DNA from 3 places in the Streptomyces sp. NPDC051218 genome. Region 3 is predicted to be linked to each of the others. Evidence: riboswitches for the same ligand, from Rfam matches in the RefSeq annotation. Region 3 holds a riboswitch; each other region holds the start of a gene.

Region 1 (5,397 bases), on a different contig from region 3:
TCGTCACCGGCATCACGGAAGTCACGGCAGCGGCCCAGTACATGCAGTACTGGACACACGACGCCATTCCACAATGGGCCTACGCGCTGATCTTCACGGTCATCCTGTACGGCGCCAACCTGATCTCCGTGAAGCTCTTCGGTGAGCTCGAGTTCTGGTTCTCGATGGTCAAGGTCACCGCGATCATCGGCATGATCCTCATCTGCGCCGGCATCCTCACCATCGGCTTCTCCGACGCCGGGGACACCGCGTCCGTCTCCCACCTGTGGGACCAGGGCGGCTTCTTCCCGAACGGCATCGGCTCCACGCTGATGACGCTGCAGATCGTGATGTTCGCCTTCCTCGCCGTCGAGCTGGTCGGCGTCACCGCGGGCGAGTCCAAGGACCCGAAGACCGTCCTGCCCAAGGCCATCAACACCGTGCCGTGGCGCATCGCCGTCTTCTACGTCGGTGCGCTCGTCATGATCCTCTCGGTCGTGCCGTGGACGTCGTTCCAGCCGGGCGTCTCGCCGTTCGTGGCGGCCTTCCAGGAGATGGGCCTCGGCATCGGGGCCGCGATCGTCAACTTCGTCGTCCTGACGGCCGCGCTGTCCTCCTGCAACTCGGGCATGTACTCCACCGGCCGCATGCTGCGCGACCTCGCGCTCAACGGCCAGGGCCCGAAGTTCTTCACCAAGCTGACGAAGAACGGCCTTCCGCTGGTCGGCACCACCTTCTCCGCGTCCCTGATGCTGGTCGGCGTCTGGATCAACTACCAGTGGCCGGGCGAGGCGTTCAACTACGTCGTCTCCTTCGCGACCATCTCCGGCATGTGGGCCTGGATCATGATCCTGATCTGTCAGATCAAGTACCGCCGCAAGGCCGACCGCGGCGAGCTGCCGATGTCCACCTTCCGTGCGCCGGGAGCTCCGTACACGAGCTGGTTCGCGCTCGCCTTCATCGCGATGGTCATCGTCATGATGGGCATCGACAAGGACGCGCGGATCTCGCTCTACGCCGCTCCGGTGTGGGCGCTGATCCTCGGCGTCGGCTACCTGGTCATGCAGAAGCGCAACGACACGCAGTCGACGGGTGGCGGCGAGGCCGACAAGCAGGACGCGATCAAGTCCTGACCGCCAGGTCATCCCCGCTCGATCCCAGCATGTGGGCCGGTCCGTACCACTCTTCGGTACGGTCCGGCCCTTCTGCTTATCCTGGCTGCCATGCTGACCCTGACCCAGGCCCTCCACGACCAGATCGTCGCGCACGCGCGCAAGGACCACCCCGACGAGGCCTGCGGTGTGGTCGCGGGCCCGGAGGGAACCGGCCGCCCCGAGCGCTTCATCCCGATGCTGAACGCGGCGCGTTCGCCCACGTTCTACGAGTTCGACTCGGGCGACCTCCTCAAGCTCTACCGCGAGATGGACGACCGCGACGAGGAGCCGGTGATCGTCTACCACTCGCACACGGCGACCGAGGCCTACCCCTCGCGCACCGACATCACGTACGCCAACGAGCCGGGCGCCCACTACGTCCTGGTCTCCACGGCCGACACCGACGACGCGGGCGACTTCCAGTTCCGCTCCTACCGGATCGTGGACGGCGAGGTCACCGAGGAAGAGGTGAAGGTCGTCCAGGCGTACTGATCCTCCAGGCATACTGAGCTTCACCTTTGAGGCGGCAGGACCCAGGAAGCCGGTGCGAATCCGGCACGGTCCCGCCACTGTGACCCCACCCTTCGCGGGTGGGGCAGTCAGGAACTGACCTGCCGCCTTCTTCTCCCACGACGCAGGGGACGCGGAAATCCCCTGGAGGAGGCAGCTCAGCCATGTCCCGCCCCATACGTCTGCTGCTTGCCGCGGCCCTGCTGGCCCCGCTCGCCGCGTGCTCGTCCTCCGACGGCACCGGCTCGAAGCCGGAGTCCAAGGCCCCAGGCTTCCCGTACACGGTCACGAACTGCGGTGTGAAGACGACGTACGAAGCACCGCCGAAGCGCGCCGTCACGATGAACCAGCACGTCACGGAAGTGATGCTGGAGCTGGGCCTCAAGGACCGCATCGCGGGCACGGCGTACCTGGACGACAAGGTCCTGCCGAAGTACGCGAAGGCCTACGCGGACACCCCCGTCCTCGCCAAGGAGTACCCCTCGTACGAGAAACTCCTGGCCGCGAACCCCGACTTCGTCTACGGCGGCTACGCGTCCGCCTTCCTCGCGGGCGAGGGCCGCAGCCGCGGGGCCCTGGCGAAGTCCGGCGTGGAGAGCCGCCTGAACGTAGAGGGCTGCGCCAAGAAGCCCGTCTCGATGGACGACGTCTACAGGGAGGTCCGCGAGGTCGGCAGCACGTTCGGGGTGCGGGCGCGGGCGGAGAAGTGGGTGGCCGCGGCGAAGCGCGAACTGGCGCAGACGGAGGCGAAGTCGAAGCCCGTCCCCGTCTTCGTCTATGACAGCGGCGACAAGACGGCGTTCACGGCGGGCGGCCGTGGCATCGGCAACGACATCATCGAACGTGCGGGCGGCCGCAACGTCTTCGCCGACCTGGACAAGTCCTTTGGCGACGCGTCCTGGGAGTCGGTGGTCGACCGCAAGCCCGAGGTGATCGTGATCCTCGACTACGGCGGCACGACGGTCGCCCAGAAGAAGAAGCGCCTCCTCGACGACCCGGTCCTGGCGGACGTCCCCGCCATCAAGCACAAGCGCTTCGCGGTACTGCCGCTGTCGGACACGGTGGTGGGGGTACGGGCCCCGGCGGCGGTGGGGAAGCTGGCGGATCAGCTGTGAAGGGCAGAATCCAGCCCGTCCGCCGGGCATTTCAGCCCGTCCGGCGTTTGAGGACGAACTCGGCGGAGCCGGTGATGGACGGCAACCAGTCCGGGGTCCGGGGCGGAGCCCCCCACGCGGCAGGGCCGCAAATGTCACAGCCGGGAAGGGGCGGGATTGGGGAAAGCCCCGCCAGGGCCACACGAACCCGCAGACGAGTGGGCTACGCGACAGTCATCGCGGCGCTCTGCGCAGCCCTCGCGGCAGCGGTCGTAGCGGGCCTGGCCCTGGGCTCCGTCCGCATCCCCACCGCCGACGTCCTGGAGATCCTGACGGGAGGTGCGGAACCTTCCCCGTTCCGCACCATCGTGCTGGACGTGCGGCTGCCCAGGGTCCTGCTCGGCGCAGCCGTCGGCGCCGGGCTCGCAGTCATCGGCACCGTCCTCCAGGCTCTCGTGAGGAACCCCCTGGCCGACCCGTTCCTCCTAGGCGTCTCCTCCGGCGCATCCGCCGGAGCCGTCGCCGTCATCGTCCTCGGCAGCGTCCTCGGCCTGGGCGCGGGCCTGGCCACCACCGTCACGATCCCGGCCGCGGCCTTCGCCGGCGCCCTGCTCTCGCTGCTCGTCGTCTACACCCTGGCGAGGTCCGGCGGCAGCTTCGCCACCGGCCGCCTGATCCTGGCCGGGGTGGCCGTCTCGTACATCCTGTCCGCCCTGACCAGCCTGATCCTGATCACGTCCGACAGCGCCGACCACCTGAAGGAAGTCCTGTACTGGACCCTCGGCGGCCTCGGCAGCGCCCGCTGGGACATGCTCGCGCTGCCCGGCGCCGCGCTGATCGTGGGCACTGCGCTGCTCGTCGCCCTGGCCCGCCCCCTCGACCTGCTCCTGGTCGGCGAGGAGGGCGCCACCGTCCTCGGCCTGGACACGGCCCGCTTCCGCGCCGCCGTCTTCGTCCTCGCCTCGCTCCTGACCGGCGTACTCGTCGCGTACAGCGGGGCCATCGGCTTCGTCGGCCTGATGGTGCCGCATGCGGCCCGGATGCTGGTCGGCGCCGCACACCGGGCGCTCCTGCCGGTGGTGGCCCTGATGGGCGCGGTGTTCCTGGTGGCGGCCGACCTCGCCGCGCGCACGGTCGCGGCGCCGCAGGACATCCCGGTCGGCGTCCTCACCGCGCTGACGGGCGGCCCGTTCTTCCTGTGGATGCTGCGCAAGAACCGTACGGAGGCGACGGCATGAGCCACCCGGCGGTTCTCCGCACCGAGTCCCTCACGTACCGCGTGGGGGAGAAGACCCTCGTCGACGACGTGACCCTGCACGCCGGCCAGGGCGAGACCATCGGCCTCGTGGGCCCCAACGGCAGCGGCAAGACCACCCTCCTGCGCTGCGTCTACGGCACCCTCGCGCCCACCGGCGGCCGCGTACTCCTGGACGGCGACGACCTGGCCGACCGCTCGGCCAAGGACCGCGCCCGCCGCATCGCCACCGTCCCGCAGGACGGGCACACCGGCTTCGAGCTCACCGTCCGGCAGATCGTCGCCATGGGCCGCTCCCCGCACAAACGCTTCTGGGAGGCGGACACCGCGCGCGACGCCGTCCTGGTCGGCGAGGCGCTGGAGCGGGTCGGTGCCGCGGACCTCGCCCACCGCGTCTTCGCCGGGCTCTCCGGCGGCGAGCGCCAGCGCGCCCTGGTGGCGAGGTCGCTGGTCCAGGAGCCCGCGGTCCTCGTCCTGGACGAGCCGACCAACCACCTGGACATCCGCTACCAGCTGGAGATCCTCGCCCTGGTCCGCGACCTCGGCACGACGAATCTGCTGGCCCTGCACGACCTCAATCTGGCGGCCTACTACTGCGACCGCCTGTACGTGCTCGACGCCGGCGCCCTCGTCGCGTCGGGACCGCCCAAGGAAGTCCTGACCAGCGAGCTCCTCGCCGAGGTGTACGGGGTCACGGCAGAGGTCTCGGTGCACCCCGCGACCGGGGCGCCGACGGTCACATACCTGCCCCATCCACGTGATGGACGCAAAGCATCCACGATGTGAGATCACATTCCAGAACCCGGACCGGGAATCGATACGATGACCGCATGGTTCCCCACGACGTGAGCGACAAGATGCCGGGCATGCTGCTCGTTGCGCGTCTGCACGTCGATTTGTGCAGGCTCTCCAGCGCGATCTGTTCGCGCTGACAGCCGCCGCCGTACGGCCGTGAGCCGCGGCGCCACCTCCGCGTATCGCCCTGCGCACTCGCGCATCCGCGCCCACGCACCCCGCACTTACGCACTCCGCACGACCGGGCCGCCGCGCGCCCACCCACGTGACTCTCCCGACAGGAGCCCAAGCCATGGCCATCGAGGTCCGCATCCCGACCATCCTCCGCACCTACACCGACGGCGCCAAGGCCGTCGAGGGCAGCGGCGACAACCTCGCCGAGCTCTTCAGCGACCTCGACTCGCGGCACGCGGGCATCGCCGAGCGCATCGTGGACGGCGACAAGCTGCGCCGCTTCGTGAACGTGTACCTGAACGACGAGGACGTCCGCTTCCTGGACGGCATCTCCACCAAGCTCGCGGACGGCGACAACGTCACGATCCTGCCGGCCGTGGCCGGCGGCATGGTCTGATCGCGGATGCCTCGCTACGACTCCCCGCTGGCGGCCGTG
Region 2 (5,397 bases), on a different contig from region 3:
GTCCCGTCGACAGGAGGGTCGGGGCGTGGCCAGGGACGGAGCTGGCCGTCAGCCACAGGCGGGACATCCACTCCAGCTGCGCCGTGCGGTCGTACGCCTGGTCCAGGGTGTCCCCGTACGTGATGGTGCCGTGGTTCTGCAGCAGGCAGCCGGTGCGTTCCCTGAGGGCCCGGAGCATGTTCTGCGCCAACTCGTCCGAGCCGTACGGCGCGTATCGGGCCACCCGGACGGGGCCGCCGAGCGCGGCGGCCATGTAGTGGATGGGCGGGAGCTCCGGGACCAGGGTGGAGACGGCGGTGGCGTGCACCGCGTGGGTGTGGACCACGGCCGCGGCGTCCGTGGTGCGGTAGACCGCGAGGTGCATGGGCAGTTCGCTGGTCGGGGTGAGCTCACCGAAGAGCCGGTTGCCGTCCGTGTCGACGCCGACCGCGTCCCGCGGTCCCAGCCGGTCGTAGGGGACCCCGCTGGGGGTGACCAGGATCGTGCCGCCGAGGCGCACCGAGACATTGCCCGACGTGCCGACCACCAGGCCGTCCGCCACCGTTCTGCGGGCCGCCGCCACCAGTTCGTCCCACGCCCGCTCCATCGCGCCCCGCCGGCCTTCGTCCCGCTGCTCCGTCATGCCGTGATCCTGCCAGGCGGCTCGCGATCCACCGGCGCGGTCGGCCGGGCGGCTCGGGTGATCAGAATCTCTTCGGCGGCTCGCCGAGCCGCCCCGAGGGGTGTGCACGGGGATGGTGAGGCACCCTGGGAAGCCGGGATTCCGGGCCTCCCGCCCGGCCTCCCGCCGCCGCTCCGGTCGATCACCGGCACGGCACAAGCGGAACCGGAGCGAAGGCGCCCCGAATTGAGTCACCGCACGGCCCGGCCCAGTTCACTTTCCGTTCACCAAGGTTGCCTACGTTCCAATTGCCACTGACGTCCAACAGAAGCCTGGGTAAATGGAACACATCACGCTTCTCCTCGGGATCGTGATCGTTACCGCTCTCGTGTTCGACTTCACGAACGGTTTCCACGACACAGCCAACGCGATGGCTACCACCATCTCGACTGGCGCTCTCAAGCCCAAGACGGCGGTGGCCATGTCCGCCGTGCTGAATCTCGTCGGCGCTTTCCTCTCCGTCGAAGTCGCCAAGACGATCTCTGGCGGCATCGTCAACGAGGACGGACTGAAGACAGAGGTGATCTTCGCGGCCCTGGTCGGCGCGATCCTCTGGAATCTGCTGACCTGGCTGGTGGGCCTGCCCTCCAGTTCCTCCCACGCACTCTTCGGTGGCCTCATCGGCGCCGCGGTCATGTCGATGGGCTGGTCGTCGATCAACGGCGGCACCGTCGTCACCAAGATCCTGATCCCGGCCCTGGCCGCGCCTCTCGTGGCGGGTCTCGCCGCGCTGGTGGCCACGCGCCTGACGTACCGGATCGGCCGCAACACCGACACCAAGGCCACGGCCAAGGGTTACCGCGCCGGACAGATCGCCTCCGCGGGCCTCGTCTCGCTGGCCCACGGCACGAACGACGCGCAGAAGACCATGGGCATCATCACGCTCGCCCTGGTCACCGGCGGCGTCCTGAACCCGGGCGCCAACCCCCCGATGTGGGTCATCGTCTCGGCCGGTGTCGCCATCGCGCTCGGCACCTACCTCGGCGGCTGGCGCATCATCCGCACCATGGGCAAGGGCCTCACCGACCTCCAGCCGCAGCAGGGCTTCGCCGCCCAGACCAGCGCCGCGACAGTCATCCTGGCCTCCTCGCACATCGGTTTCTCGCTCTCCACCACGCAGTCCTGCTCCGGCGCCGTCATGGGCGCGGGCCTCGGCCGCAAGGGCGGCGTGGTCCGCTGGTCCACGGCGACCCGCATGTTCGTCGCCTGGGGTCTGACCCTGCCGGCCGCCGGTCTGGTCGGCGCGGGGGCCGAGTTCCTCACCAAGCAGGGCCCTTGGGGCATCGCGGCCACCGCCGCGCTCCTCATCGGCGGCTCCGCCGTCATCTGGGTGCTGTCCCGGCGCAACGCCGTCGACCACACGAACGTCGCCGACGACGAGATCGGCGGCTCCTCCGCCGCCGAGCCCGTGGGCGTCGTGACCAACGCGATGGCCGCCGTCACACCGCCCCCCACCGGGTCGGCCGTGGCCAGCGCGGACATCGACTTCGTCAAGGCCACCATCGCGGCCCCGACCAGCACCGTGGCGGACCCCGCCCGGCCCGCCACGGTGTAAGGAAGAGTCAGCATGGACATCGACTGGGCAGCTCTCGGCTCCGTCTTCGGAGTCAGCCTCGCGGTGACGGTGGCCCTGGTGGGCCTGTTCACCCTCGGCATCGTCGGCCTCTCCAAGCGCGAGGCGGCCACGTCCGGCGCCGCCACCGCGGGAGCCTCCGCGGGTGCGTCCACGGCGGGCGGCACCGCCGCCGCGGCACGCACGGGCGCGTATGTGTGCTTCGCGCTCTGCGCGGCGGCCGTGGCGTACGGGATCTATCTGATCGTCGCCTGACGACCGGGCTTCAAGGTGGGGTGCGGGACGCTTCTGCGTCCCGCACCCCACCTTCGTATGTGGGCCTCCGCACACTCTCCCGTCGCAGGTCAACGGCGAGTTGACGGGCCTTCGCGGGCCGTGGTGGACTGCCGGAGCCAATACGGCAGCAGGAGAGGAAGCCGGTGCGAATCCGGCGCGGTCCCGCCACTGTCATCGAGGAGCTGACTCCTCGGAAGCCAGGAACTCTCGCCGCCGATCACGTCGAACCAGGGCGCGGACACCCTGAGTGAGGACATTCGCCATGCGCGGCCGCCCGTTGCCGGACCAGTTCCCGAGCGTGAGCTCTCCTCTCGGCACGACGACCGGCTGAAGCCATGCGTGCCGATCGCGACTTCGCGTACGGCGCCGCCGCCGGCCTCCTCGGTGATCTGTTCCTCGGCGATCCCCGCCGCGGGCATCCGGTCGCCGCGTTCGGGCGGGCCGCGAGCGCTGTCGAGCGACTGCTCTGGCGTGACCACCGCGGGTGGGGCGCCCTGCACACCGTGGTGTGCGCCGGAGGCGCGACCGGCGCCGCCGTCCTGGCCTCTTCTCTTGTACGTGACGCGCGCGCCGCGTCCGTCGCGCTGACCGCCGCGACCACTTGGGCCGTGGTCGGCGGCACCTCGCTGGGGCGTGAGGCGCGGGCCATCGGCGGGGCGCTCGCCGCCGGGGACATCGAGGTGGCGCGGGAGCGGCTGCCGCATCTGTGCGGCCGCGATCCGCAGGCGCTCGACGCCGACGGCATCGCGCGGGCCGTGGTCGAGTCCGTCGCCGAGAACACGTCCGACGCCGTGGTCGGGGCCTTGGTGTGGGGGGCCCTTGGCGGGGTCCCCGGCCTGGTCGGCTTCCGGGCCGTCAACACGCTCGACGCCATGGTCGGGCACAAGTCCGTGAAGTACCGGCGCTACGGGTGGGCCTCCGCCCGCCTCGACGACGTACTGGGGTGGCCGGGCGCCCGGCTCACCGCGGTGCTCGCGGCTGCCGCCGGGGACGCGCCGCGCGGCGCGGTGCGGGCCTGGCGTGACGATGCCGCCAAGCATCCGAGCCCCAACGCGGGGCCCGTCGAGGCCGCCTTCGCCGGGGCGTTGGGCGTACGGCTCGGGGGGACTCTCTCGTACGCGGGGCGGGTAGAGCACCGGCCTGTCCTGAACGGGGACGGGCGGGGCGTCGAAGTCACCGACATCGAGCGGGCCGTGAAGCTGTCGCGGCGGGTCGGGCTGCTCGCCCTCGGCGTCGCGGCGGCCGTGAGCACGCTACGGAAAGGCAGGGCCTCATGAGTGGTGGGCTGCTCGTCGCAGGAACCACGTCCGACGCGGGCAAGAGCGTCGTCACCGCCGGTATCTGCCGGTGGCTGGCGCGCAAGGGGGTCTCCGTCGCGCCCTTCAAGGCGCAGAACATGTCCCTCAACTCCTTTGTCACGCGCGAAGGCGCCGAGATCGGGCGGGCCCAGGCCATGCAGGCGCAGGCCGCCCGGGTCGAGCCGACCGCGCTGATGAATCCGGTCCTTCTCAAGCCGGGCAGCGACCGCAGCAGCCAGGTCGTCCTGATGGGCAAGCCGGTCGGCGAGATGAGCGCGCGCGGCTACCACGGTGGGCGGCAGGAAGCGTTGTTGTCGACCGTCGTGGGATGCCTCGAGGAACTTCGGGGCAGCTATGACGCCGTGATCTGCGAAGGTGCGGGCAGCCCCGCGGAGATCAATCTGCGGCGTACGGACATCGTGAACATGGGGATCGCGCGGGCCGCCCGCTTCCCCGTGGTCGTGGTGGGAGACATCGACCGCGGGGGCGTCTTCGCCTCCTTCTTCGGGACGACGGCGCTGCTGAGCGCCGAGGACCAGGAGCTGGTCGCCGGGTATCTCGTCAACAAGTTCCGGGGCGATGTCTCGCTGCTCGAACCGGGGCTCGACATGCTTCATGAGCTGACCGGGCGGCGCACGTTCGGTGTGCTGCCGTTCCAGCACGGCCTCGGCATCGACGAGGAGGACGGGCTCCGGGTCTCCCTGCGGGGTGCCGTGCGGGAGTCCGTGGTCGCTCCCCCGGTCGGTGAGGACGTGCTGCGGGTCGCCGTCTGTGCCGTACCGCTGATGTCGAACTTCACGGACGTGGACGCGCTGGCCGCCGAACCCGGCGTCGTCGTGCGGTTCGTGGACCGGGCGGAAGAGCTGGTCGACGCCGATCTCGTGATCGTGCCGGGGACGCGCGGCACGGTCCGTGCCCTGGAGTGGCTGCGCGAGCGCGGCCTCGCCGCCGCCATCGCGCGTCGCGCCGCCGAGGGGCGTCCCGTGCTCGGGATCTGCGGCGGCTTCCAGGTGCTCGGCGAGCACATCGAGGACGACGTCGAGTCGCGGGCGGGAGCCGTGGACGGGCTCGGCCTGCTGCCCGTACGCGTGCGGTTCGCGCGCGAGAAGACCCTCGCCAGACCGGTCGGCGAGGCGCTCGGCGAACCCGTCGAGGGGTACGAGATCCATCACGGCGTCGCTCAAGTCCTGGGCGGCGAGCCGTTCTTGGAAGGGTGCCGTGTCGGCGAGGTGTGGGGCACGCACTGGCACGGCTCCCTGGAGTCGGACGCGTTCCGGCGCCGCTTCCTCACCGAGGTCGCCCACGCCGCCGGGCGCCGCTTCGTGCCCGCGCCCGACACCAGCTTCGGCGCACTGCGCGAGGAGCAGCTCGATCTGCTCGGCGACCTGATCGAAGAACACGCGGACACGGACGCGCTGCTCAGCCTGATCGAGACCGGCGCACCCGCCGGTCTCCCCTTCATCGCACCGGGGGCACCCTCATGACCGTCCTGCTTCTGTCCACCGCCGACACGGATCTCCTTGCCGCCCGTGCCTCCGGCGCCCCCTACCGCATCGGCAACCCCACCCGGGTCGACGCGCAGACCGAGC
Region 3 (5,397 bases):
CCTGTTCAGCCTCATCAAGACCTTCGGGCACCGTACCGACTTCCTGCTGCCGGACCGGGCCAAGGTCACCATGACGGCCCCCTTCATGCGCGCCTACACCGACCTCCTCGTACGCACCTGCCACCAGCGGGGCGCCCACGCGATCGGCGGCATGGCCGCCCACGTGCCCGGCAAGGACCCCGACGCCCATCAGGCAGCCGTGGCCAGGGTCCGGCTCGACAAGGAACGCGAGGCCGAGGACGGCTTCGACGGCTCCTGGGTCGCCCATCCCGCCCTTGTCCCCGTCTGCCGCGAGGTGTTCGACGGAGTGCTCGGCTCCCGCCCGCACCAGATCGACCGGACCCGCGACGACGTCGAGGTGACGGCGGCCCGGCTGCTGTCCGTGCGCCGCGTCAGCGCACCGCCCACGGCGGAGGGCGTACGTACCGACATCGCGGTGGCTTTGCGCTACTTCGCCGCCTGGCTGCACGGGCAGGGAGCCGTCGCGCTGTACGGCCTGATGGAGGACGCGGCCACGGCCGAGATCGCCCGGGTGCAGATCTGGCAGTGGCTGCGCCACCGGGTCGTGGATCGCGCGACGGTCCTCGGCCTGGTGGATGACGAGCTCGCCGCCCTGGGCGCGGAGTACCCGTGGGCCCCACTCGACGAAGTCCGTGGAGTCTTCGAACGGACAGCGCTGGCCCGGGAGTTGCCCGCCTTCTTCACCACGGACGCCTACAGCCGTCACCTCGTGCGCCACCCGGAGGGGCGGTCATGAGCACATCCATCCGCCGGGTCGGTGTGGTGGGCGGGGGCCGGATGGGGGCCGGGATCGCCGAGGTGTGTGCCCGTGCCGGGCTGGACACCGTGATCTGCGAGGCCGACTCCCTCGCCGCTCGCGCCGCCGGCGAACGGGTCGCCGTATCACTCGAACGCGCCGTCCAGCGAGGCAACTTGGACCGCATCGGCGCCGAGGACGCACTGGCCCGCATGGTCTTCACCGGCAGCCTCGACGACCTGGCCGACCGCCAGCTCGTCGTCGAGGCGGTCGTCGAGGACACCGCGGCGAAGACGGAGATCTTCGCCGCCCTGGACAAGGTCGTCGAGGACCCCGGCGCGATCCTCGCCACCAACACCTCCTCCATCCCGGTCATGCGTCTGGGCATGGCGACCCGGCGCGCCGACCGCGTTCTCGGGCTGCACTTCTTCAACCCCGCACCCGTCCTTCCCCTGGTCGAGGTCGTCTCCTCGCTGCACACGGCCGCCGAAACCGTCGCCGCCGTCGAGGAGTTCGCCACGAACACGCTGGGCAAGACGGTGGTGCGGTCCAAGGACAGGGCGGGCTTCGTCGTCAACGCGCTGCTCGTGCCCTACCTTCTCTCCGCGATCCGCATGACGGAGTCCGGCTTCGCGACGGCCACCGATGTGGACGCGGGCATGGAGCTCGGCTGCGCGCACCCGATGGGCCCGCTGAAGCTCGCGGACCTGATCGGCCTCGACACGGTCGCCTCCATCGCGGCGTCTCTCTACGAAGAGTTCAAGGAACCCCTGTACGCGCCGCCGCCGCTGCTCCTGCGCATGGTCGAAGCGGGGCTGCTCGGCCGCAAGAGCGGGCGCGGGTTCCACCTGTACGACCGGGGCTGAGGGGCCCGGGTCCGCCGCCGGGCCGAGGGGCCCGCGGCTGCTGTGTGCGGGGCGCGGAACGGAGTGGTGATCTGTTCCGCGCCCTTCGCGTGCGCCCCCGCCCCTCGGGTCCGTGTCTCACCTCACGGTCCGCAATGTGATCAGTGGCGCCCAAGAACCCCGACGACCCTCTAGCCTGATCCGTGCAGCTGGTTCGCCCTGTCCGCCAGACAGACGCGTCGCAAGAGGGAACCCGGTGGGAATCCGGGACTGCCCCGCAGCGGTGAGTGGGAACGACCGCCGTCATACGCACTGGATCCGAGCGCGGATCCGGGAAGCGACGGCCAGTAGGAATCTGCCTCGGCAGGTGCGCCCGCGAGTCCGAAGACCTGCCCGTTGCCCGCATGTGATCCCTCACGTGCGGCATCCCGGTGACCTCGTGGGCGGGTCGGCGTAGATCAGGTGGAGCACCGCGCCGGTGGCGCGCGTTCGGTCCGCCCGGTCCGTCATCCCTTCGCGTCCGTGTCCCGTCCCCGGGATTCTCAGGAGTCATCTCGCGAAGGAGATTTCCGTGACAGCGAAGTCCGCAGCCGCGGCAGCACGGGCCACCGTGTACGGCTACCCCCGCCAGGGCCCCGACCGTGAACTGAAGAAGGCCGTCGAGGGCTATTGGAAGGGCCGCGTCACCGCCGACGCCCTCCGGGAGACCGCGGCGCAGCTGCGCAGGTCCACCTGGCAGCGCCTGGCCGACGCCGGCATCCACGAAGTGCCCACCGGCGACTTCTCGTACTACGACCATGTCCTGGACACCAGCGTCATGGTCGGTGCCGTGCCACAGCGGCACCGCGAGGCCGTCGACACCAACACGCTCGACGGCTACTTCGCGATGGCCCGCGGCACCCAGGACGTGGCGCCCCTTGAGATGACCAAGTGGTTCGACACCAACTACCACTACCTCGTGCCGGAGCTGGGTCCCGACACCGTCTTCGCCGCCGACTCCGCCAAGCAGGTCGCCGAGCTCAAGGAGGCCGTCGCGCTCGGCCTCGCCGCCCGTCCCGTCCTCGTCGGCCCGGTGAGCTATCTGCTGCTCGCCAAGCCCGCGCCCGGCGTGGCCGCCGACTTCGAGCCGCTGACGCTCCTTGACCGCCTGCTGCCCGTGTACGCCGAGGTCCTCGCCGACCTGCGTGCGGCCGGCGCCGAGTGGGTGCAGCTCGACGAGCCCGCCCTGGTCCAGGACCGCACCCCGGCGGAGCTCAACGCCGCCGCCCGTGCCTACCGCGACCTCGGCGCCCTCCCCGACCGCCCGAAGCTCCTCGTCGCCTCCTACTTCGGCAGGCTTGGCGAGGCACTGCCCGTGCTGGCCAAGGCTCCGGTCGACGGCCTCGCCCTGGACTTCACGGAGACCGCCGCCGACCAGCTCGCGGACCTCGCCGCCGTCGGCGGGCTGCCCGGCAAGCGCCTGGTCGCCGGTGTCGTCAACGGCCGCAACATCTGGATCAACGACCTGGAGAAGTCCCTCTCCACGCTGGGCACGCTCCTGGGCCTCGCCGACCGGGTGGACGTCTCCGCGTCCTGCTCCCTGCTGCACGTCCCGCTGGACTCCACCGCCGAGCGTGACATCGACCCGCAGATCGCACGCTGGCTCGCCTTCGCCCATCAGAAGACCGCCGAGATCGCCACGCTTGCCCGCGGCCTGGCCCAGGGCACGGGCACCATCGCGGCCGAACTGGCCGCCAACCGCGCCGACATGGCGTCCCGCTCCGGCTCGGCCCTCACCCACGACCCGGCCGTACGTTCACGCGTCGACTCCGTCACGGCGGCCGACGCCCGCCGCGCGCACGCCTATCCCGAGCGTGCGGCGGCTCAGCGGACCCATCTCGGTCTGCCGCTCCTTCCCACGACCACCATCGGCTCGTTCCCGCAGACCACCGAACTGCGCACCGCGCGCGCCGACTTGCGGGCCGGCCGCATCGACACGGCGGGCTACGAGGAGCGCATCAAGAACGAGATCCGCGAGGTCGTCGCCTACCAGGAGAAGACGGGCATCGACGTCCTGGTGCACGGTGAACCCGAACGCAACGACATGGTGCAGTACTTCGCCGAACAGCTCACCGGCTACCTCGCCACGCAGCACGGCTGGGTCCAGTCGTACGGGACCCGTTATGTGCGCCCGCCGGTCCTCGCGGGTGACATCTCACGCCCCGAACCGATGACGGTGCGCTGGACGTCGTACGCCAACTCGCTCACCGGGCGCCCCGTCAAGGGCATGCTCACCGGCCCTGTCACCATGCTCGCCTGGTCCTTCGTCCGGGACGACCAGCCCTTGGGCGACACGGCACGCCAGGTCGCCCTGGCCCTGCGGGACGAGGTGAACGACCTGGAGGCGGCGGGCACTTCCGTCATCCAGGTGGACGAGCCCGCGCTGCGCGAGACGCTGCCGTTGCGCGCCGCCGAGCACGCCGCGTACCTGAACTGGGCCACGGAATCCTTCCGGCTCACCACCAGCGGCGTCCGGCCCGACACGCAGATCCACACCCACATGTGCTACGCCGAGTTCGGCGACATCGTCCAGGCCATCGACGACCTCGACGCCGACGTGATCAGCCTGGAGGCCGCGCGCTCGCACATGCAGGTGGCCCGCGAACTGGCCGGACACGGCTACCCGCGCGAGGCGGGCCCCGGGGTCTACGACATCCACTCCCCGCGCGTACCGAGCACCGAGGAGGCGGCTGCCCTGCTGCGCAAGGGACTTGAGGCCATCCCCGCCGAACGCCTGTGGGTGAACCCGGACTGCGGCCTCAAGACCCGCGGCTGGCCCGAGACCAAGGCCTCCCTGGAGAACCTGGTGGCGGCGGCACGCGAGGTGAGGACGGAACTGCCTTCGGGGTCCTGACCCGAAGGCCCCGAACGCCCCGATCGACCAGGACGAACCGAGGCGCATACGGGGGGTCAGGCCTCGCCCCCCGTATGCGCCACCCGCGAAAGCAACCCATGCAACGTCTCCCGCTCCTCGGAGCCGAGCGGAGCCAGGAGTTCGTCGGGGCGAGAGCCACGATGCGGCGGCGGTCGTCCGGGGCCGGGGCCTCCCTGGTCCGTGTCGGTGCCGACCGCAGTCGTGTGCCCCCGGTCCACCAAACCATCTCTGGTGCTGGCCCTCAGGGACCGTTGAGGTAGGTGTAGGACGGCGAGGACACGGCGGTTGTTGTTGTCGTCGTCGGTCAGGCCGAGCTTGCCGAACAGGGAAGTGGTGTACTTGCTGATGGCGCTGTCGCTCAGGAAGAGCCGCCCGGCGATGGCCTGGTTGGACAGGCCTTCGACCTGTCGCATGAGCCTTCCTTCTGCTTCGTGAACTCCCGGCCGGTACGGCGCGGTGAGTCCACTCTGCACGGCACGGAACCCGATGCCTCCCAGGTCGGCCCGGAAGTGGGTCCAGGCCCACCCTCCTCGGCGTCCAGGCCTAGACGGCCACCGGGCCCGCGGCCACTTCGGCGCCGAGCCGGAACTCCCGGCCCGCCAGCTCCTCGTACAGCCGGACCGGCGTCATCTCGCCCGCCAAGTCGCCGTGCCGGGACTTGGCCCTGCGGTAGATCTGCTCGACCAGGGCCGACAGTTCCGTGGAGACACCGAGGTCCCGGCCCAGGTCCACGGCAAGGCCCAGGTCCTTGCAGGCAAGTGCCATGGCGAACGAGTCGTCGTAGTCCCCGTCGGCGAGGACGCACATGATGTCGCGCTCCAAAAAGTTGGACGCGGCGGGGCTCGCCAGGAGCGCGTTGCGCAGTGTGCCCAGGTCGACGC

The links. A riboswitch is a leader RNA that binds a small molecule or an ion and turns the genes downstream of it on or off. The one in region 3 is predicted to bind cobalamin.
Region 1: it holds a riboswitch for cobalamin, as region 3 does, so the genes downstream of both, ACIBCK_RS05745 (ABC transporter substrate-binding protein) here and metE (5-methyltetrahydropteroyltriglutamate--homocysteine S-methyltransferase) in region 3, are expected to answer to the same signal.
Region 2: it holds a riboswitch for cobalamin, as region 3 does, so the genes downstream of both, ACIBCK_RS00330 (cobalamin biosynthesis protein) here and metE (5-methyltetrahydropteroyltriglutamate--homocysteine S-methyltransferase) in region 3, are expected to answer to the same signal.

What each region holds. Positions count from the first base shown of each region.
Region 1 covers NZ_JBITEU010000001.1:1,267,960-1,273,356, reverse strand. Annotated here, with positions in the region: gene ACIBCK_RS05755 (amino acid permease) at 1-1,112, shown strand, start outside; gene ACIBCK_RS05750 (Mov34/MPN/PAD-1 family protein) at 1,203-1,625, shown strand; cobalamin riboswitch at 1,615-1,763, shown strand; gene ACIBCK_RS05745 (ABC transporter substrate-binding protein) at 1,808-2,758, shown strand; gene ACIBCK_RS05740 (FecCD family ABC transporter permease) at 2,890-3,975, shown strand; gene ACIBCK_RS05735 (ABC transporter ATP-binding protein) at 3,972-4,778, shown strand; gene ACIBCK_RS05730 (putative leader peptide) at 4,823-4,924, shown strand; gene ACIBCK_RS05725 (MoaD/ThiS family protein) at 5,080-5,358, shown strand; gene ACIBCK_RS05720 (PLP-dependent cysteine synthase family protein) at 5,365-5,397, shown strand, end outside.
Region 2 covers NZ_JBITEU010000001.1:59,086-64,482, forward strand. Annotated here, with positions in the region: gene ACIBCK_RS00315 (class II aldolase/adducin family protein) at 1-622, opposite strand, end outside; gene ACIBCK_RS00320 (anion permease) at 942-2,216, shown strand; gene ACIBCK_RS00325 (hypothetical protein) at 2,229-2,489, shown strand; cobalamin riboswitch at 2,596-2,738, shown strand; gene ACIBCK_RS00330 (cobalamin biosynthesis protein) at 2,846-3,787, shown strand; gene ACIBCK_RS00335 (cobyric acid synthase) at 3,784-5,292, shown strand; gene cobN (cobaltochelatase subunit CobN) at 5,289-5,397, shown strand, end outside.
Region 3 covers NZ_JBITEU010000008.1:264,617-270,013, forward strand. Annotated here, with positions in the region: gene aceB (malate synthase A) at 1-757, shown strand, start outside; gene ACIBCK_RS24720 (3-hydroxybutyryl-CoA dehydrogenase) at 754-1,623, shown strand; cobalamin riboswitch at 1,796-2,014, shown strand; gene metE (5-methyltetrahydropteroyltriglutamate--homocysteine S-methyltransferase) at 2,174-4,495, shown strand; gene ACIBCK_RS24730 (LuxR C-terminal-related transcriptional regulator) at 4,552-4,929, opposite strand; gene ACIBCK_RS24735 (NAD(P)-dependent oxidoreductase) at 5,060-5,397, opposite strand, start outside.